DNA from 2 places in the Micromonospora haikouensis genome. Region 2 is predicted to be linked to the other one. Evidence: predicted binding sites of a transcription regulator. Region 2 holds the regulator's gene; the other holds the start of a gene.

Region 1 (4,312 bases), on a different contig from region 2:
CGCCTTCTGTTGCACAGGGGCCCCTGCAGCACCTCCGCCTCAGGCCGGGCGGCGCATCTGCAGCTCGCGCAGGGCGGGGAGCCTCGGGTGCGGGACCCGCACGCCCGTGTCGACGAAGCCCAGCCTCCGGTACGCCCGGTGGGCGCGGTCGTTGCCGACGACGACCTCCAGCATCAGCTCCGGCCGACCGCACTCCCGGGACCAGGCGGCGACCCCCTCGATCAGCGCGGCGAGCAGCCCGGTGCCGCGCCGGGCCGGCGTGACGTAGACGGCGTAGACGACGGTGAGGCCGGGCTCGTCCGCCGAGACCGTCCCGCCGGCGTGCCCGAGGAGTCGCCCGGCCGGGCCGCCGGGCCGGTCCGCGCCGGGGTCGGCGACGAACTGGGCGGTGTGCCGGCCGCTGGCGACCGACGCGACGCGGGCCGCGTACTCGGCGTGCGGGCGGGCGGCGGCCTCCGCCAGGGTCTCCAGGAAGGCCAGCGGCGCGTCGGCGAGCATCTCCAGCCGCAGCGCCCGCATCCGGGCCGCGTCCGGCAGGGTCACCCGGCGTACGTCGGCTGCCCGTGCGGCGGTGTCGGCCGTCCCCGTCGGGGCGCTGCCCGGGTCGGTCGGCGGGCGGGAAACTGCTGTCATCCCGCATACCTATCGCAGTGATGGCCGCCTATGCAGTGCCGGGTTGAGGTCGGTCCGTTATAGCCCCATTTGTGGCCGTGCGCCATCGTCACTCCTCGTGTAGCGTGCGATTTCGGTCACTGGTTTCCCGGTCGGCGCAGACGGGTGAAACCGGTGTTCCCGGGGCCGCCGGTTCCGTCGGCGTACCCGCTCGTGGAAGGCCGCGCGACGTTAGGAAGTGCACCGTGGCACAGGGCACCGTGAAGTGGTTCAACGCCGAGAAGGGCTACGGCTTCATCGCCGTCGACGGCGGGCAGGACGTCTTCGTCCACTTCTCCGCCATCGAGATGGACGGCTACAAGGCGCTGGACGACGGGCAGCGCGTGGAGTTCGAGATCGCCCAGGGGCAGAAGGGGCCGCAGGCCGAGCGCGTACGCGTCGTCGCCTGACCGCCCGACCGCTGGGGCCCGCGGGCGGGCGGGCCGCCGGTGGCGGGCGGAGCGCGCCGCCCCCGGGCGGAGCGCGTCGCCCCGGGGCGGCGGAGGCGGGCCGGGCCAGGGAAGATCGTGAGCCGTTCCGGCGTCGCCGCTGAGGAGGGCCCGTGTCCCAGCCACCCCCACCCGATCGATCCCTCCCGGGGCCCGAGGGGCCGGCTGCGGTCGGTCCCCCGCCCGTCCGGCACCCCACCGGGTTCCCGGGCCAGCAGCCCTATCCCGGCCAGCAGCCCCACCCCGGCCCGGTGCTACCGCCGGCGCACGCCGTGCCGTACCCGCCGGGCCACCCGTTTCCGCCGGGCTACGCGGTGCCGTGGCCGCCGCCCGGCTACGACCCGGCGGACCCGCTGGTCACCCTGCCCGGGGAAGGGCTGAGCGGGTGGTTCTCCCGGTGCTCCGGCGCGCTGCGCCGCAGCTGGCGGCTGCTCGTGCCGGTCCTGGCCCTCACCCATGCCCTGCCGACGTTCCTGCTGCTGTTGGCGACCGTGCCGCTGTACCCGCTGCCGCCGCTGGAGCCCACCGCGCCCGGCGAGCCGCCGCCCCCACTGCCCGACGGCTACCTCGGTGACCTCGGCGTCTTCCTCGCCGCGATGATCGGCCTCGGCTGCCTGCTCGGGTTCGTCGAGGCGGTCGGCTGGGCCGCCGGCACCCGCGTGGTGGCGCGGCAGGCCGCGGGCGAGCCGGCGTCGGTGGGCGACGCCCTGGCGTACGGCCTGCGCCGGGCCCCGGCGCTGTGGGGCTGGACGGTGGTCTACGTCCTGCTGATGCTGGTCGGATTCGTGCTGTGCTACCTGCCCGGCCTGTACGTGATGGCCGCGCTGAGCCTGTTCGGCCCCGTGCTGCTGTTCGAGGGCGGCGCCCCGCTCGGCCGGGCCCGGCAGATGTTCCACGCCCGCCTCGGGCCCGTGCTCGGGCGGATGGCGCTGGTCGGGTTCGCCGCCTCCCTCGCGTCCATGGTCGTGGCCCCGATCCAGGTCGCGACCGTCCTCTTCGCCGACCCGGCCGACGCCGCCTCGCTGGACGGCTGGAACGTCGCGTACGCCGTGGGCGCCGCCCTGGTCGCGGTGCCGGTGGCCCTGGTCTACCTGGTCGGCCTGGTCGTCACGTACGCCGAGCAGCGGGCGTACGAGGGTCCGGTTACCGCCGCCCGGCTGGCGGGTGAAATCGGCTGAACCGCTGGGCCGGGTCGCGCTGGTCAGGCGGGGTCGACCCGGCCCGTCCGCCGCATCGTGCTTGCACTCGGCAGGGCAGAGTGCTAAACAAGTCATTGGCACTCGCCTTGGGTGAGTGCCAATGGTCGGGACGGTGGGGCCACGGCCGCACGGCGGACATCCGTCGGGTGGCACATGGCCGGTCGTCGCGGGCTATCCGGCCCGGCCGAGGAGACGTCGTCGTCGCCAGGTGGCGACGTCCCAAGGTGCGTACACCAGGCGGCCCATCCGGGACACACACTCGGGTGGCCCGTGAGTGTCCAGGAGGACAACGCCGTATGGCCAAGATGATCGCGTTCGACGAAGAGGCTCGCCGCGGCCTCGAGCGGGGCATGAACCAGCTCGCCGACGCCGTGAAGGTGACCCTCGGCCCGAAGGGCCGCAACGTGGTGCTCGAGAAGAAGTGGGGTGCCCCCACCATCACCAACGATGGTGTGAGCATCGCCAAGGAGATCGAGCTCGAGGACCCGTACGAGAAGATCGGCGCCGAGCTGGTCAAGGAGGTCGCCAAGAAGACCGACGACGTGGCCGGTGACGGCACGACGACGGCGACCGTCCTGGCCCAGGCCCTGGTCCGCGAGGGCCTGCGCAACGTGGCCGCCGGCGCCAACCCGATGGCCCTGAAGCGGGGCATCGAGGCCGCCGTGGCCAGCGTCTCGGAGGAGCTGTCCAAGCTCGCCAAGGACGTCGAGACCAAGGAGCAGATCGCCTCCACCGCCTCCATCTCCGCCGGTGACAGCACCGTCGGCGAGATCATCGCCGAGGCGATGGACAAGGTCGGCAAGGAAGGCGTCATCACCGTCGAGGAGAGCAACACCTTCGGCCTGGAGCTCGAGCTCACCGAGGGCATGCGCTTCGACAAGGGCTACATCTCCGCGTACTTCATGACCGACCCGGAGCGCATGGAGGCCGTCTTCGACGAGCCCTACATCCTGATCGCCAACAGCAAGATCTCGTCGGTGAAGGACCTGCTCCCGATCCTGGAGAAGGTCATGCAGTCGGGCAAGCCGCTGCTGATCATCGCCGAGGACGTGGAGGGCGAGGCCCTGCCGACCCTGGTGGTCAACAAGGTCAAGGGCGTCTTCAAGTCCGCGGCCGTCAAGGCCCCCGGCTTCGGCGACCGCCGCAAGGCCATGCTGACCGACATCGCCATCCTCACCGGTGGTCAGGTCATCAGCGAGGAGCTCGGCCTCAAGCTGGAGGCCGCCGGCCTCGACATGCTGGGCCGCGCCCGCAAGGTCGTGGTGACCAAGGACGAGACCACCATCGTCGACGGTGCCGGCGACGCCGAGCAGATCCAGGGCCGGGTCAACCAGATCCGGGCCGAGATCGACAAGAGCGACTCCGACTACGACCGCGAGAAGCTGCAGGAGCGCCTGGCCAAGCTGGCCGGCGGTGTTGCGGTGATCAAGGTCGGCGCGGCCACCGAGGTCGAGCTGAAGGAGCGCAAGCACCGCATCGAGGACGCTGTCCGCAACGCGAAGGCCGCCGTCGAGGAGGGCATCGTCCCGGGTGGTGGCGTCGCGCTGGTGCAGGCCGGCAAGACCGCCTTCGACAAGCTGGACCTGACCGGCGACGAGGCCACCGGCGCGCAGATCGTCAAGATCGCGCTGGACGCCCCGCTGCGGCAGATCGCCGTCAACGCCGGCCTCGAGGGTGGCGTCGTCGTCGAGCGCGTCCGCAACCTGGACGCCGGCCACGGCCTCAACGCCGCCAGCGGCGAGTACGTGGACCTGCTGGCCGCCGGCATCATCGACCCGGCCAAGGTGACCCGGTCGGCGCTGCAGAACGCCTCGTCGATCGCGGCGCTCTTCCTCACCACCGAGGCCGTCGTCGCGGACAAGCCGGAGAAGACCCCGGCCGCCGCGGCTGGCCCGGGCGGCGGGGACATGGACTTCTGAGTCCAGCCCCACCCGAGTTCAGCTACACCGCACGTCGAAGGGGCGGGTCGCGTCAGCGGCCCGCCCCTTCCGCGTCGCGCCGGCCCACCACCGC
Region 2 (4,312 bases):
GCCGACCTCGGTCATCGCCTGCACGGCCAGCTCGCCCCGGTCGCCCTTGGCGATGCCCTGCACCACGACGAGCCGGGGGACGGGCGCGTCGACGTATCCCCGGGAGGTGACCCGCAGGTCGAGGGCGCCCCTGCCGACGGCGGTGACCACGGCGGCGGCGGTGCCGCCCCGGCCGTCGGCCAGCAGCAGCTCCTCGCCGGTGCGCAGCCGCTGGACGGTGGCCGCGTGGTGCCCCTCCGGGCCGCCGAGGGTCAGCGAGTCGCCGGTGGGCAGCGCGTCGACCAGGAACAGCGGCGCCGACACCTCAGGCGTGCCCGTTGAAGGCGTCGCGCATCCGGGAGAAGAAGCCGCCCTGCTTGCTCAGCTCGGCGACCTCCTCGCCCCGGGTCTTGGCGAAGTCGCGCAGCATCTTCTCCTGGTCGGCGTCGAGCTTGGTCGGGGTGCGCACGTCGAGGTGGACGTAGAGGTCGCCCCGGCCGGTGCCGCGCAGGTGCGGCACGCCCCGGGCGCGCAGCCGCAGGGTGCTGCCCGGCTGGGTGCCGGCCTTGACGTCGACCGTCTCCTCGCTGTCGAGGGTCTTGATCGTCAGCCGGGTGCCGAGCGCGGCGGCGGTCATCGGGACGGTGACCCGGCAGTGCAGGTCGTCGCCCTTGCGGGAGTAGACGTCGTGCGGGCGCTCGTGGATCTCGACGTAGAGGTCGCCGGCGGTGCCGCCGCCCGGGCCGACCTCGCCCTGCTGGGCGAGCCGGATGCGCATGCCGTCCTCGACCCCGGCGGGGATCTTGACGGTCAGCGAGCGGCGGGTGCGCACCCGCCCGTCGCCGGTGCAGGTCGGGCAGGGGTGCGGGATGGTGGTGCCGTAGCCCTGGCAGACCGTGCACGGCCGGGCGGAGACCACCTGGCCGAGGAAGGTGCGCTGCACCGACTGGACCTCGCCCCGGCCGCCGCACGCCTCGCAGGTGGCCAGGTGGGTGCCGGCCGCCGTGCCCGCCCCGGAGCAGGTGGTGCAGAGCACCGCCGTGTCGACGGTGATGGGGGCCTCGACGCCGAACGCCGTCTCGTGCAGGTCCAGCTCCAGGCGCAGGATCGCGTCCGCGCCGGGCCGGGTGCGCGGGCGCGGGCCCCGGGAGCCGCCGGCCGCGCCGCCGAAGAAGGCGTCCATGATGTCCTGGAAGCCGACGAACGGGCCGGCCCCGCCGGGCCCGCCCGGGCCGCCCATGCCACCGCCCCCGGGGGCGAGGGGGTCGCCGCCGAGGTCGACGATCTGCCGTTTCCGGTCGTCCGAGAGGACCTCGTACGCGGCGTTGATGTCCTTGAACTTCTCCTGTGCCTCCGGGTCCGGATTGACGTCCGGGTGGAACTGCCGCGCCAGCTTGCGGTAGGCGCGCTTGATCTCGTCGTCGGAGGCCTCCCGGCTCACGCCGAGGATGCCGTAGTAGTCCCTGGCCACTGCGTCCCGTGTCCTCATGTTCTTGTCGCGTTGCGCCGGTCGTCGGCCGGAGCCGGCCGTCGGCCCTGACTGGTCAGTTCTGGGCCAGCAGCTCGCCCACGTAGCGTGCCACGGCCCGCACCGTGGCGATGGTGCCGGGGTAGTCCATCCGGGTGGGGCCGACCACGCCCAGTCCGCCGAGCGCGGTCGCCCCCGGGCCGTAGCCGGTGCTCACCACCGAGGCGGCCCGCAGGTTGTCGATCTCGTTCTCGTCGCCGATCAGCACGCGGGTGGTGGTCGACTCGGCCTCGCCGATCAGCTTGAGCATCACCACCTCCTCCTCCAGCGCCTCCAGGATGGGCCGCAGGGACCCCTGGAAGTCGAGCAGGCCGCCCCGGGTCAGGTTGGCGGTGCCGGCCAGGGCGATGCGCTCCTCGTGCCGCTCGACCAGCGTCTCCAGCAGCACGGTGGAGAGCGTGGTCATGGTGCCACGCAGGTGCGGGCTCGACTCCTCGACCAGCGCCTGCACCAGCGGCGGGGTCTCCGACAGCCGGCTGCCGACGAGCTTCTCGTTGACCAGCCGGCGCAGGTCGGTGACATCGTCGGCGCTCACCGGCGCGGGCAGCTCGACCAGCCGCTGCTCGACCCGGCCGGTGTCGGCGATCATCACCAGCATCAGCCGGGTGGTGGAGATCGGCACCAGCTCCAGGTGCCGCACCGAGGAGCGGGCCAGCGAAGGATATTGCACCACGGCGACCTGGCGGGTGAGCTGCGCCAGCAGCCGCACCGTGCGGTGCACCACGTCGTCGAGGTCGACCGCGCCCACCAGGAAGCGCTCGATCGCCCGGCGCTCGGCCGGGCTGAGCGGCTTGACGCGGGACAGCCGGTCGACGAAGAGGCGGTAGCCCCGGTCGGTGGGGACCCGTCCGGCGCTGGTGTGCGGCTGCCGGATGTAGCCCTCCTCCTCCAGCACCGCCATGTCGTTGCGCACCGTCGCGGGGGAGACGCCGAGCTGGTGCCGCTCGACCAGCGCCTTGCTGCCGACCGGCTCCTGGGTGGCGACGTAGTCCTCGACGATCGCGCGGAGCACGGCGAGCTTGCGGTCGTCCAGACCCACCCTGCCACCTCCTGTCGCATGTCGGGCCCGGCGGCGCGGCGGCACCGCAGGTCGGCGCTCCGCCGGTGCGTCGACGCCTGGCACTCGACTGTAACGAGTGCCAGTCTACGTCGGCTGCCCCGTGCTGGGTAAGATCAACGACGGACCGCGGGTGCGGCAGCCACCGCGTGGGAGCCCGGCCGGGCGCGCGCCGACCGGTCGACGGCCGCCCGGTGCGGGCCGTCGCCTGCCTGCGCGGGCCGAACATCCGCCGCTTCGCGGCGGTGTCGCTCTGGTGCCCGCTTGCCCGCAACCCCTACCGTGACGTGCATGACTGAACCACCTCGCCCTCCCGGATCGGGCGACCCCGGCGGCTACCCGCCGGAGCCGAACCCGTCGGCACCGTACGGCTCGCCGGGGCACGAGCCCCCCACCGCACCACTGTCCGGGGCCCCCGGGGCGGGCGGCTATCCCCCGCCCGGTGGCTATCCGCCGCCCACCGGTGACCAGCCGCCGTCGGCCGGCTACCCGCCACCCGGTGGCGGCTTCCCCCCGCCCGGTGGCGGATATCCGACCGGCGGCGCGTACGGCCCGCCCTCCGGCGGCTACGCCAACAACGAGGACAAGACCTGGGTCCTGGTCGCCCACTTCGGCGGCGCGGCGGGGATGTTCCTCGGCGGTGGCGTGCTCGGCTGGCTCGCGCCGCTGATCGCCCTGCTCGCCCGGGGCAACCAGTCGCCGACGGTCCGCGCCCACGCGGTTGCGGCGCTGAACTTCCAGCTCCTCTGGTCGGTCATCGCCCTGATCGGCTGGATCCTCACCTGCATCCTGGTGGGGCTCCTGATCGGGTTCGGCGCCATGATCGTCGGCATCATCTTCGGCATCGTCGCCGGCATCAAGGCGAACGAGGGCAGCCCCTACCGCTACCCGATGACCGTCAACCTGATCAAGTGACCCCCGACCGGCCGCTCCCCCGGCCGGTCGGGGCCACCCCCGTCAGGGCAGCAGGTCGCGCACGACCGCGTCGGCCAGCAGCCGGCCGCGCAGCGTGAGCACCGCCCGGCCCGCCGCGTAGCCGGCCGGGTCGAGCAGGCCGTCGGCGAGGGCCCGCCGGGCCCCGGCGCGGCCCGCGTCGTCCAGCACGGCCAGCGGCAGCCCCGAGGCGAGCCGCAGCCGCAGCATGACGTCCTCCGTGTGGGCCTCGTCGGGCGTGAGCACCTCCCGGGCCAGGCCGGGCGACTCCCCCGCCGCCAGGCGCTTCGCGTACGCGGCCGGGTGCTTGACGTTCCACCAGCGCACCCCGCCGACGTGGCTGTGCGCCCCCGGCCCGAGGCCCCACCAGTCGCCGCCGTTCCAGTAGAGCAGGTTGTGCCGGCACCGACCGGCCGGCGTGCGGGCCCAGTTGGACACCTCGTACCAGGAGAAACCGGCCGCGTCGAGGGCGGCCTCCGCGGCCAGGTAACGGTCCGCCGCCACGTCGTCGGAGGGGTACGGCAGCTCGCCGCGCCGCATCCGCGCGGCCAGCCGGGTGCCGTCCTCCACGATCAGGGCGTACGCGCTGACGTGGTCCACCCCGGCGGCCACCACCTGCGCCAGGGACGCGGCGAAGTCGTCGGCGCTCTCCCCCGGCGTACCGTAGATCAGGTCGAGGTTGACGTGGTCGAACCCGGCGTCGCGGGCCTCCCGGGCGGCCTCGGTGGCCCGACCGGCGCGGTGCCGGCGGTCGAGGATCGCCAGCACCCCCGGCGCGGCCGACTGCATGCCCAGCGAGATCCGGGTGTACCCGG

What was found. Region 2 encodes HrcA, which represses chaperone genes, less so after heat shock. Its sites were predicted from a motif close to GGTTNGCACNCTCNNNNNGAGNGTGCNAACC; they were not measured.
Region 1: the regulator HrcA is predicted to act here: its motif matches at 2,372-2,402, upstream of groL (chaperonin GroEL).

Annotation. Positions count from the first base shown of each region.
Region 1 covers NZ_JXSX01000002.1:274,088-278,399, forward strand. Annotated here, with positions in the region: gene TK50_RS17775 (GNAT family N-acetyltransferase) at 40-519, opposite strand; gene TK50_RS17780 (cold-shock protein) at 858-1,061, shown strand; gene TK50_RS17785 (hypothetical protein) at 1,214-2,278, shown strand; gene groL (chaperonin GroEL) at 2,596-4,218, shown strand.
Region 2 covers NZ_JXSX01000003.1:62,090-66,401, reverse strand. Annotated here, with positions in the region: gene TK50_RS21945 (16S rRNA (uracil(1498)-N(3))-methyltransferase) at 1-303, opposite strand, end outside; gene dnaJ (molecular chaperone DnaJ) at 305-1,450, opposite strand; gene hrcA (heat-inducible transcriptional repressor HrcA) at 1,524-2,546, opposite strand; gene TK50_RS21930 (DUF4870 domain-containing protein) at 2,856-3,479, shown strand; gene hemW (radical SAM family heme chaperone HemW) at 3,522-4,312, opposite strand, start outside.